Regions from separate parts of the Streptomyces sp. NPDC005962 genome, predicted to be linked through region 1. Evidence: riboswitches for the same ligand, from Rfam matches in the RefSeq annotation. Region 1 holds a riboswitch; the other holds the start of a gene.

Region 1 (5,339 bases):
GCACGACGGCCACGCCCAGACCCGGGAGGGTGAGCCTGCCGCCGTCGTAGATCCCCGGCAGATAGTGCGCGGCGTACTGCATGATCGCGCTGATTTCGGCGGCCGTACCGCCCACGGACAGCACGACGGACCAGCCGACCATCGTGCCGACCAGCCGCCCGCTCGCGTACAGCGGCCACCGCACGGTGCCGCCGCCTTCCGGGCGGGTGGCGCCCAACTCCACCATGACCAGGGCGATCAGGGCGCACAGCGCGCCCGCCGCGATCCAGGACAGCAGCGCGGCGGGTCCGGCGGTCTGGGCCGCGTACAGGGCCGCGAACAGCCAGCCGGAGCCGAGGATGTTGGAGAAACCGATCGCCGTCAGGCCCCAGAAACCGAGGTCCTTGCGGAGTCTGCGTTCCTCGGCGAGCACCGCCGGGGCGGCGATGGACTCCACCGGCTGGTTCTGCGGCACGTGGCACGTCTCCTCGGGGTGGTGCGGAAGGTACGAGAGCCCAGGGTGCCACGCATACCCCGGGACTCGGTTTCCGGATGCCGCCTGACGTGCGCGTACAGGGCGAAACGGCCTCAGCGGCCGGTGCGGCGGCGCATCCTGAGCGGGGCGTAGACGAGGAGCGCCGCGAGGAAGGCGGCGTAGTAGGCGAGGTCGGCACCGTGCAGCACGGCGGCCACCGGGCCCGTGTACAGGCTGGTGTCCATGAACGGCACCGCGGCGGCGAAGGCGGCGCCGAACGCCAGGAGCGCCGGCCACCACGGCTGCGGGCGGGCGCTCTCGGCGGCCAGGTCGACGGGCGCGCCGCCACGTTCCCGGGCGCGGGCGAACCAGTCGACGGCCACGACCGCGACGAAGCCGGGAATCCAGTAGCCCACGAACAGCAGCACGTTCTGGAAGCGGGCGGTGGTGTCGGCGGCGTGCATCCACAGCACCAGCGGGAAGCCGAGCACGGCGGCGAGCGCCGCGGCGAGCGGGCGGGGGATGCGGACACCGGCGGTCTGGAGGGCCAGCGAGCCGCTGTAGTCGTTCATGGCGTTGCTGCACAGCGCGGCGAGCGCCACGGCCAGCAGCCCGAACGCGCCGAGCACCCCGCCGCCCAGCGCCGTCTCGACGCCGCGGGCGGTCTGGTCGGTGAAGATGGAGGCCCCCCACAGCCCGAGCGCCTGGACCGCCACGAAGGACACGGTGACCCCGAGCAGAGTGCACCAGAACATGCGGGTACGGGAGGTGGCGCGGGGCAGATAGCGGCTGAAGTCGCTGGCGTACGGCGCCCACGAGATCGCCAGGCTCAGGGCGATCGTGCTGGTCAGGACGAAGGCGCCGATACGGTCGGGCCCGTGCGCGGACCCGGTGGTGGCGGGGTGGACACCGTCGAGCAGCTTGACGGCCAGGATGGCGAAGGCGGCGGCGAGGACGAACGTCATCAGCTTCTGCATCCGGTGGACGGCCTCGTAGCCCAGCACCCCGAGCGCCCCCTGCCCGGCCATCATCAGCAGCACACCCAGCCAGAACGGCAGCCCGCACAGCCGGGCCAGCGCGTCACCGCCGAAGAGGCCGATGAGCGCGTCCCAGGCGATCGACGACAGCCACTGCAGAACACCGGGCACCGCCACGCCCCGGCCGAACGCCAGCCGTGCCAGGGGCAGCTGCCCGGCCCCGGTCAGACTGCCCCAGGTGCCCAGATACGCGGTGGGTACGGCGCCGATGAGGGTGCCCAGCACGACGGCGGCCAGCGCGGTGGCGAAGTCCAGGCCGAGGCCGATGCCGATGGTGCCCGTGAACACACCGGTCATGGTCAGGTTCGGGGCGAACCACACGGTGAACAGGCGCCCCGGGCCGCCGTAGCGGTGGCTTTCCGGAACCGGCGCGATACCGCGCGCCTCGACGCGCAGATCGCCGGGCGCGGCGGGCATCCGCCCGTCGAAGACGGATTCCGCGCCGGTGATGGCCGGGTCGGTGGCAGCATGCGGCAATGGCATCGATGACATCCCTCCGCCAGTGCTAACTGGTTCAGGTTCGACGGGTGTGATCTCAGCCCCCGTGTGGGGGCACCCCGTGTCCGGTGGAGCGCCCCCAGGCTAACCCCTCGCCCCGGCGACCCGGTCCCGGGGGCGGCCCGTCGCCGGGAGCGCGTCCAGGAACAGCGCCCCCGCCAGCACCGCGGCGCTGCCGCGCGGCGCGACACCGGTCCCGCGCAGCTCGGCGTCGAGAGTGGCGAGGGCGGCCGCGCCCTGGGCGGACGTGGCGCCGCCCGCCTCCAGCACACCGCGGGCGCCGTCCTGCACCCGCCGGAGCGCGGGCGGCCCCGCCTGGTACAGCGGTCCGGTGTCCTGGAGGGTGCTCATCACGGTGAGCAGCGCGTCGAGGCGGGCCTGGGTCTCGGTGGCCCCCGCCGCACGGGTCCGGGACAGGACGTCCAGGGCGCGGCGCACATGCGGGAAGGCGGCCCGCGCCTCGCCACGCGCACCCGCCGCCCCGTAGGTGGCGGAGACCTGCGAGCCCGCCGACGGCCTGCGCGGGGCGCCGCGGTCGGCGTGGGACGCGAGCTGCCGGGCGGTGGCGGTCAGCTCAAAGGGGGCGGCGCCGGGTTCCAGGGCGGCGGCCGCCACCAGCAGCCCCAGTACCCACAGCGCCCCATAGTGGAGACGGCCGGTGGCCGGACCGCCACCGGCGCGGTCACCGGCCGGGTCGCCACCGGCCCGCGCCATGGTCCACTCGGCGCAGCGGCCGATGGCGCCCAGCTCCTCACGGAGCGCACGCGTCGGCTCGCCGGGGCGGCGTGCGGCGGCGGCCATGGCCGCGAAGCCGGGCGCCAGCGCCTTGGCCGACCAGCGCAGCGCGAGCAGATCGGTGCCGGTGGCGCGGGCCTGCAGATCGCGGGTGTCCGCGAGGCCCGGTTTGGGGGTCAGCTCCGCCTGGGAGATCAGGGCTCGTACGGCGGTCTGCGCCAGGGCCTCGTCCGTGGAACGCGTCGTGGGCATGCCCGGAGGGTAGGGGGCGAACCTTTCCCGGACCTGGGCCGTTCCTGTGACCCCGCTGTGGGGCCCGTCCCGCCCGGGCACGCACTGTGCGTGTCCGGGCGGCCGCGGTGTCCCGCCCTCAGTGTGATTCGCGGGCGACGAACGAGCCGCGGGTGCCGGTGAGGAAGTCCAGTCCGGCACCGAGGTCGGCCTGTTCGACGTGGTCGCGGTAGATCTGCTCCCATCCGCCGGTGGCCGGTGGCGCGGCGGCGGACACCGGTTGCCGTGCGGCGAGTTCGTCGTCCGGTACGTCCAGCCTCAAGCGCCGCCGCTCGACGTCCAGCTCTATCCAGTCGCCGGAGCGCACCAGCCCCAGCGGGCCGCCCGCCGCCGACTCGGGCGCGATGTGCAGGACGACGGTGCCGAAGGCGGTTCCGCTCATGCGGGCGTCGCTGATCCGCACCATGTCCCGCACCCCGGCCCGCAGCAGCGCGGGCGGCAGCGGCATGTTCCCCACCTCGGGCATGCCGGGGTAGCCGCGCGGTCCGCAGCCGCGCAGGACGAGCACATCGGAGGCGTCGACGTCCAGGTCCGGGTCGTCGATCCGGGTCCGGAAGTCCTCGATCCCGTCGAACACCAGGGCGCGGCCCCGGTGGCGCAGCAGCTCCGGTGTCGCGGCGGCGGGCTTGATGACGGCTCCGTCGGGACAGAGGTTGCCGCGGAGCACGGCGAGCCCGGCGTGCCGGGCGATCGGCTCCTTCGCGGTGCGGATGACGGTGAGGTCGGTGCTGGTCAGGCCGGAGAGCTGCGCGGTGAGGGAGCGGCCGGAGACGGTGACGGCCGGTTCCAGCTGGTCCCTGATCTCCCCGAGGACGGCGTCCAGGCCACCGGCGCGGTGGAAGTCCTCCATGAGGTGGGAGCCCGCGGGCTGCACATCGGCGAGCAGGGGGACGCCCCGGCCCGCGCGGTCGATGTCGTCCAGGCCGAAGTCCGCCCCGACCCGGCGGGCGAGGGCCAGCAGATGGACGACCGCGTTGGTGGAACCGCCGATGGCGGCCACCGCGCGCACCGCGTTCCGCAGCGCCTGCGCGGTCAGGACCGCGCTGGGCCGCAGGTCCTCGCGCACCATGTCGACGACGCGGTTGCCCGCGGCGTGGGACAGCTCCAGCAGTCGGCTGTCGGGGGCCGGGAGCCCCGCGTTGCCGGGCAGGGTCATGCCCAGCGCCTCGGCGGCGCAGGCCATGGTGGACGCCGTGCCCATGGTGTTGCAGTGTCCCCGGCTGCGGATCATCGCCGACTCGGCCCGGCGCAGCTCCGAGCGTTCCATCCGCCCGGCCCGCACCTCCTCGCTCAGCTCCCACACCCCGGTGCCGCAGCCCAGCGGGCGGCCCTGCCACGAGCCGTTCAGCATGGGGCCGCCGGTGACCATCAGAGTGGGCAGGTCGACCGACGCGGCGCCCAGCAGCAGGGACGGTACGGTCTTGTCGCAGCCGCCGAGCAGGATCACCCCGTCGACGGGGTTGGCCCGGATGAGTTCCTCGGTCACCATCGCGGCGAGGTCGCGGAAGAACATCGCGGTGGGGCGCAGCAGGGTCTCGCCCAGCGAGGGCACCGGAAGCTCCAGCGGCACCCCGCCGGACTCCCACACGCCCCGTTTCACATGGTCGGCGATTTCGCGGAAGTGGCTGTTGCAGGGGGTGAGTTCGGACCAGGTGTTGCAGATGACGATCTGTGGGCGTCCGTCGAAGGCGTGGTCGGGGAGGCCGCGCCGCATCCAGGCGCGGTGGATGAACGCGTCGCGGGACTCGCCCTCGTACCACTGCCGCGACCGATGCGTGTCACTCATACGAACCTTCCGATCTCCTCGACGATCCGTGCTGTGCCGTGCGTGCCGTGCTGTGCCGTGCGGGGGAACGCTGCCCACAACACGGGGTCGTCAGACGCGGCGGTGGGCGTCCTCCAGGTAGTGCAGCACGGCGGCCACGCGCCGGTCGGTGCGGTCGGCGGGGGCCAGTCCGAGCTTGGCGAAGATGTTACGGATGTGTTTGTGGACGGCGCCCTCGGTGACGACGAGCCGCTCGGCGATGGCGGTATTGCCCAGCCCTTCGGCCATCAGGGCCAGGACGTCGCGTTCGCGCGGGCTGAGCCGGTCCAGCCGGGTGTCGGGCCGGGTGCGGGCGAAGAGCTGCGCGACGACCTCGGGGTCGATGGCGGTGCCGCCGTCCGCCACCCGGTGCAGCGCGGTCAGGAACTCCTCGACCCGGCCGACCCGCTCCTTGAGGAGGTAGCCGAGCCGGGCGCTGCCCTCGGCGAGCAGATCGGTGGCGAAGGCCTGCTCGACGTAGGCGGACAGCACGAGGACGGCCAGGTCGGGGCGGCGGCGG
Region 2 (5,339 bases), on a different contig from region 1:
CGCGCGAGGGATACCGGGGAGCCAAACATCGGCCCCACGGCACCACTGTGGTTAGAGTGCGAGTCCGCGACGTTCCCCATCTCGGCGTCTGCCTCGCAACAACACCCCGGGGGTGCCTGTTGACGACAGCGAACATCGACACGGCCGCTGAACCGGCCCTGATCGCCCGCGCACCGGGCCGGCGGCGCCCGGCCCCGTGGGTTCCACCACGGCAACACTGGCCATTTCCGTTCCCTCACATGAGGCAAAGCGACTCCGCCCCGCAGTCGAGTCGCTACGCTCCAGAGTCGGCCAAGTCTGAACTACCCGGGGCGGCGAACGATGCGTGACATGCGTGACACAGTCCAGGCGGAAGTGACGATGACCTTTCTGGTCTCGCAGGAACTGTCCTTCCGGATTCCGGTCGAGCTGTCGTACGACAGCGGCGATCCCTACGCGGTCGAGATCACCTTCCACTTGCCCGGCGACGCGCCGGTGAGCTGGGCCTTCGCCCGTGAGCTGCTGCTGGACGGGCTGAGCAAACCCTCCGGCGAGGGCGATGTGCGGATCGCACCGGCCTCGCCCGAAGGGCTCTCGGATGTGTTCATCAAGCTGCAGGTGGGGTCCGAGAGAGCCCTGTTCCGGGCCGGGGCGGCGCCGCTGGTGGCCTTCCTGGACCGTACGGACCGGCTCGTCCCGTTCGGTGAGGAGCCCGCGGCCTGCGATCCGGTCGGTGACCTCGACGCCGAACTGGACCGCATCCTGGCCGAGGACCGCTACGCGTAGCGGTCCTCGGCCGGCCGTCGCCCGCAGCGCTTCTCAGCGTGCGCGCGCCCGGCGGCGCCGCCCGCGCCCCCGTCCGCCGCCGCTCGGCCCGCTCCCACTCGGCCCGCTGCCGCTCGCCGCCGTGGCTTCCTTCGGCGCGTGGTCCGCGGAGACGACCAGCACGGCCAGGGCCGTGGTCACCGGCACCGAGGCGACCAGCCCGATGCTGCCCACCAGCGTGCGGACGATCTCCTGCGCGACGATCTCGCTCGTCGCCACCGTTCCCACCCCGCTGTCCGCGATCGAGAAGAGGAGCAGCAGCGGCAGCGAGGCGCCCGCGTACGCCAGCACCAGGGTGTTCACGACGGACGCGATGTGGTCCCGCCCGATGCGCATCGCGGCCGCGTAGAGCCCCCGTCGACTCGTGGTGGGGTCCGCTTCCCGCAGCTCCCACACCGCCGAGGTCTGGGTGACCGTCACATCGTCCAGCACCCCGAGCGAACCGATGATGACCCCTGCCAGCAGCAGTCCCTTGATCTCGATATCGGGATAGAGGCCGTGCACCAGACCGGTCTGGTCGTCGGTGTTGCCGGTCAGCGACGCCCAGCCGATGAACAGCGAGCCGAGCACGCCGATCAGCAGCAGCGAGACCAGGGTGCCGACCACCGCGACCGACGTCCGGGCGCTCAGCCCGTGGCACATATAGAGCGCCAGCAGCATGATCGCGCTGCCCCCGACGACCGCGACCACCAGCGGATTCGAACCCTGGAGTATCGCCGGGAGGATGAACAGCGTCAGCACCCCGAAGCTGATGGCCAGCGCCACCAGCGCGAAGACCCCGCGCAGCCGCCCGACGGCCACGACCACGAGCGCGAACAGCCCGGCGAGCAGCGCCATCGGGAACGAGCGGTTGATGTCCGAGACCGAGTACTGGAGGTTCTTGGGCGCCTTGGGCGCGTACGACAGCTTCAGCTCCTGCCCGGCGCTGAACTGCCGTGAGGCGTTCGGCTGGACGATCTCGGGGAACGTACGGCCCTTGTCCTTGCCCGAGGTGACCTCGATGGTGGCCCTCTCGCAGACGGTCTTCCCGCCGCCGGAGCCGCCCTCGGTTCCGCCCCCGGTTCCGCCGCCGGGGTTCGGGGCGGAGCCGCCCTGCTGACCCGGTTCGGTGGGTGCCTGCGGCTGCGCGTTGACGTCGGCGCAGTTGACCTCCTCGACCTTCACCACCCGCCCGGAGACCGTCTCCTGGTCGAAGCCGAGCCCGCTGCGGCCCTGCGTGGTGTGTTCGGGGCCGCCCGGCCACAGCGCGATCAGCCCGGCGACGACGGCGACGGCGAAGGGGATGAGCACCGCCGCGATGACCTTGCGGAGGCGTGCGGAGACGGGTGCGGCCGGGCCGTGGGAGTGGGCGTGGCTGTGGCCGTGTCCGTGGGCCTGGCTGTGGGCCTGGCCGGACGGGTGGGACTGCTCGGGCGGGTGGTCCTGCTGTGTCGCGGTCACCGTCGCATCATCGCAAGAGTGGATGGCCCCCTGTTCAGGGATGCCGGGAAACCGTTAGCGTAGGGGCACCTTTGCAATCGCGGGAGCTCGGAGCACCGGGCTGAGAGGGCGCTGACGCCAGAGAGCTGCGCCGACCGCTGAACCTGTTACCGGGTAATGCCGGCGTAGGGAGTGGGTCTCATGACTCAGCAGGATGCACACATGCGCGAAAACGCTGCCGATTTCGGCTGGCACAAGGGATATGTCACGGGTTCCCGCCCTGACCTCCAGGTCCCGGTTCGCCGCGTGCACCTCACCAATGGCCAGGACGTGACGCTGTACGACACGTCCGGCCCGTACACCGACCCCCACATCGAAACCGACGTCCGCCGTGGCCTCGCGCCACTGCGGCAGAACTGGATCATCTCCCGCGACGACACCGAGGAGTACTCCGGCCGTCCGGCCCGTCCCGAGGACGACGGGCTCAAACCCACCGCGCCCCGCGACGGCCTGCGCAACCTCGACGCGGTCTTCCCCGGACGGCCGCGCCAGCCCCGCCGGGCCCGCGACGGCGCCGCCGTCACCCAACTCAGCTACGCCCGCCGGGGCGAGGTCACGGCGGAGATGGAGTACGTGGCGCTCCGCGAGAACGTCTCCCCCGAGGTGGTCCGCGAGGAGATCGCGGCGGGGCGGGCCGTGCTGCCCGTCAACGTCAACCACCCGGAGATCGAGCCGATGATCATCGGCAAGCGGTTCCTGGTGAAGGTCAACGCCAACATCGGCAACTCCGCCGTCACCTCGTCCATCGAGGAAGAGGTCGACAAGATGACCTGGGCGACCCACTGGGGCGCCGACACGGTCATGGACCTCTCGACCGGACGCAACATCCACACCACCCGCGAGTGGCTGCTGCGCAACTCTCCGGTGCCCATCGGCACCGTGCCGCTCTACCAGGCGCTGGAGAAGGTCGACGGCAAGGCCGAGGAGCTGTCCTGGGAGGTCTACAAGGACACCATCATCGAACAGGCCGAGCAGGGCGTCGACTACATGACGGTCCACGCGGGCGTACGGCTGCCGTACGTCCCCCTGACCGCCCGCCGCAAGACCGGCATCGTCTCCCGGGGCGGTTCGATCATGGCCGCCTGGTGCCTGGCCCACCATCAGGAGTCCTTCCTCTACACCCACTTCGAGGAGCTGTGCGAGATCCTCGCGGCGTACGACGTCACCTACTCGCTCGGTGACGGACTGCGCCCCGGATCGATCGCCGACGCCAACGACGAGGCGCAGTTCGCGGAGCTGCGCACGCTCGGCGAACTCAACCGGATCGCCAAGGAGCACGGCGTCCAGACGATGATCGAGGGCCCGGGCCATGTCCCGATGCACAAGATCAAGGAGAACGTCGACCTCCAGCAGGAGATCTGCGAGGAGGCCCCCTTCTACACCCTGGGCCCCCTCACCACGGATATCGCGCCCGCCTACGACCACATCACCTCAGGCATCGGCGCCGCGATGATCGCCTGGTGGGGCACGGCGATGCTCTGCTACGTCACCCCCAAGGAGCACCTGGGGCTGCCGGACCGTGACGACGTGAAGACCGGCGTGATCACCTACAAGATCGCCGCCCACGCCGCCGACCTGGCCAAGGGCCACCCCGACGCCCAGGCCTGGGACGACGCGCTCTCCGACGCCCGCTTCGAGTTCCGGTGGGAGGACCAGTTCAACCTGGCCCTCGACCCGGACACGGCGCGCTCCTTCCACGACGAGACGCTCCCGGCGGAACCGGCCAAGACGGCGCACTTCTGCTCCATGTGCGGGCCCAAGTTCTGCTCCATGAAGATCAGCCACGACATCCGGCGCGAGCACGGCGCCGCGATGGACGAGGCGGAAGCGGAGGCCGGAATGGCAGAGAAGTCCCGCGAGTTCGCGGCCGCGGGCAACCGCGTCTACCTCCCCCTCGCGGACTGAGCCACGGCTCACGGTCTACGGCCGCCGGGCTCCCCGAAACACGTTTCCGGGAGCCCGGCGGCGCGATCATCGTCGGGCCACCACCGGCTAGTCCGGCTGGTTTTCCGGGCCGCCGTATTCGGGGCTGGTGTAGTCCGGGCTGGTGTAGCGGGGGCGGGCTCTGGGGGCCTCGTCGTCGGTGCTGAAGCCCGGGCGGCTGTAGCCGAGGTGGGGGGTGCGGCCCGCCGCTTCGGAGCGGCCGGGGACGTAGGCCGTCGGGGCCCATGGGGCGGGGGCCGAGGGGTTGGCCAGGGCCTCGTGGAGGAAGGGCAGCACGCCCCGCTCCAGCAGGGCCAGGCGCCAGGCCTCTCTGGCCCGGTCCACCTCTTCCAGCTGCTCGGCCAGGGCCTCGCCGCGGATCGCGCTGGAGCCGTTGCGCAGCGCGGTGATGAGGAGGCCGACGCCGGCGAGGAGGATGCCCGCGGCGGTGAGCGCGGCGAAGAACCAGCCCGCGGTGATCATCGGCTGGGCGATGGACGGCGAGGGGTCCAGGACGTGCAGTACATAGCCGACGAGCAGGAAGATGATCGCGGCGGTCCCGGCCAGGACCGGGGCCAGGACGGCGAGCATGGGGACCAGCCCGGCTCCTGAGGCGTCCAGGAGGGTGCCCCCGAACCCGGCGGAGTGCGCGTGCTCGTCGTCGTCCCGCGGGTCCCCGGTCATGGGGAGGGGCGGGGCGGGCTCCCGCAGTCTGGTGCGGGCGACGACGTAATCCTGGTATTCGGCGGCCGCGCACGCGGTGATGGCGGCCGAGGCGCTGAGCGCCATGGTGCGCAGCTGCTCGGCGGTGAGCCGCTGTCCTATGCCCTTCAGATCCGGTTGGCGGTCCGCGGTACGCAGCACCTCGTCGAGAACTCGCTCGAACTCCGGGCGGTCCTCGGCGAACAGGTGCGGAGCGCTTTTCATGGTGCATCCCCCGATACTCCGTAGGGCCTTCGTGTCCGGCTTTCACCGGCAGTCGGGCGGAAACGGAGGAGAGCCTGCGACGGATAAACCGATGGTAGAGCCGATCCGGCGCGAGGTGACAGCAAGTTTCGTGATTTGCTCAGCCCCGGTGGTGCCGTCCGGCTCTTCCCGTGTGCGTCCGCCTCACCCTCAGCTGTCGAGCGGCA

The links. Region 1 has a riboswitch for thiamine pyrophosphate ahead of ABZ370_RS05910 (cytosine permease). Riboswitches for the same ligand answer to the same signal wherever they lie in the genome.
Region 2: another riboswitch for thiamine pyrophosphate. It lies ahead of thiC (phosphomethylpyrimidine synthase ThiC); the one in region 1 lies ahead of ABZ370_RS05910 (cytosine permease).

Annotation. Positions count from the first base shown of each region.
Region 1 is NZ_JBEXVE010000002.1:533,694-539,032, reverse strand. It holds gene ABZ370_RS05915 (APC family permease) at 1-454, opposite strand, end outside; gene ABZ370_RS05910 (cytosine permease) at 568-1,908, opposite strand; TPP riboswitch at 1,966-2,061, opposite strand; gene ABZ370_RS05905 (triphosphoribosyl-dephospho-CoA synthase) at 2,074-2,976, opposite strand; gene ABZ370_RS05900 (IlvD/Edd family dehydratase) at 3,095-4,801, opposite strand; gene ABZ370_RS05895 (response regulator transcription factor) at 4,892-5,339, opposite strand, start outside.
Region 2 is NZ_JBEXVE010000005.1:47,998-53,336, reverse strand. It holds gene ABZ370_RS10495 (SsgA family sporulation/cell division regulator) at 331-765, shown strand; gene ABZ370_RS10490 (YibE/F family protein) at 799-2,244, opposite strand; TPP riboswitch at 2,314-2,432, shown strand; gene thiC (phosphomethylpyrimidine synthase ThiC) at 2,425-4,188, shown strand; gene ABZ370_RS10480 (hypothetical protein) at 4,276-5,133, opposite strand; gene ABZ370_RS10475 (metallophosphoesterase) at 5,323-5,339, opposite strand, start outside.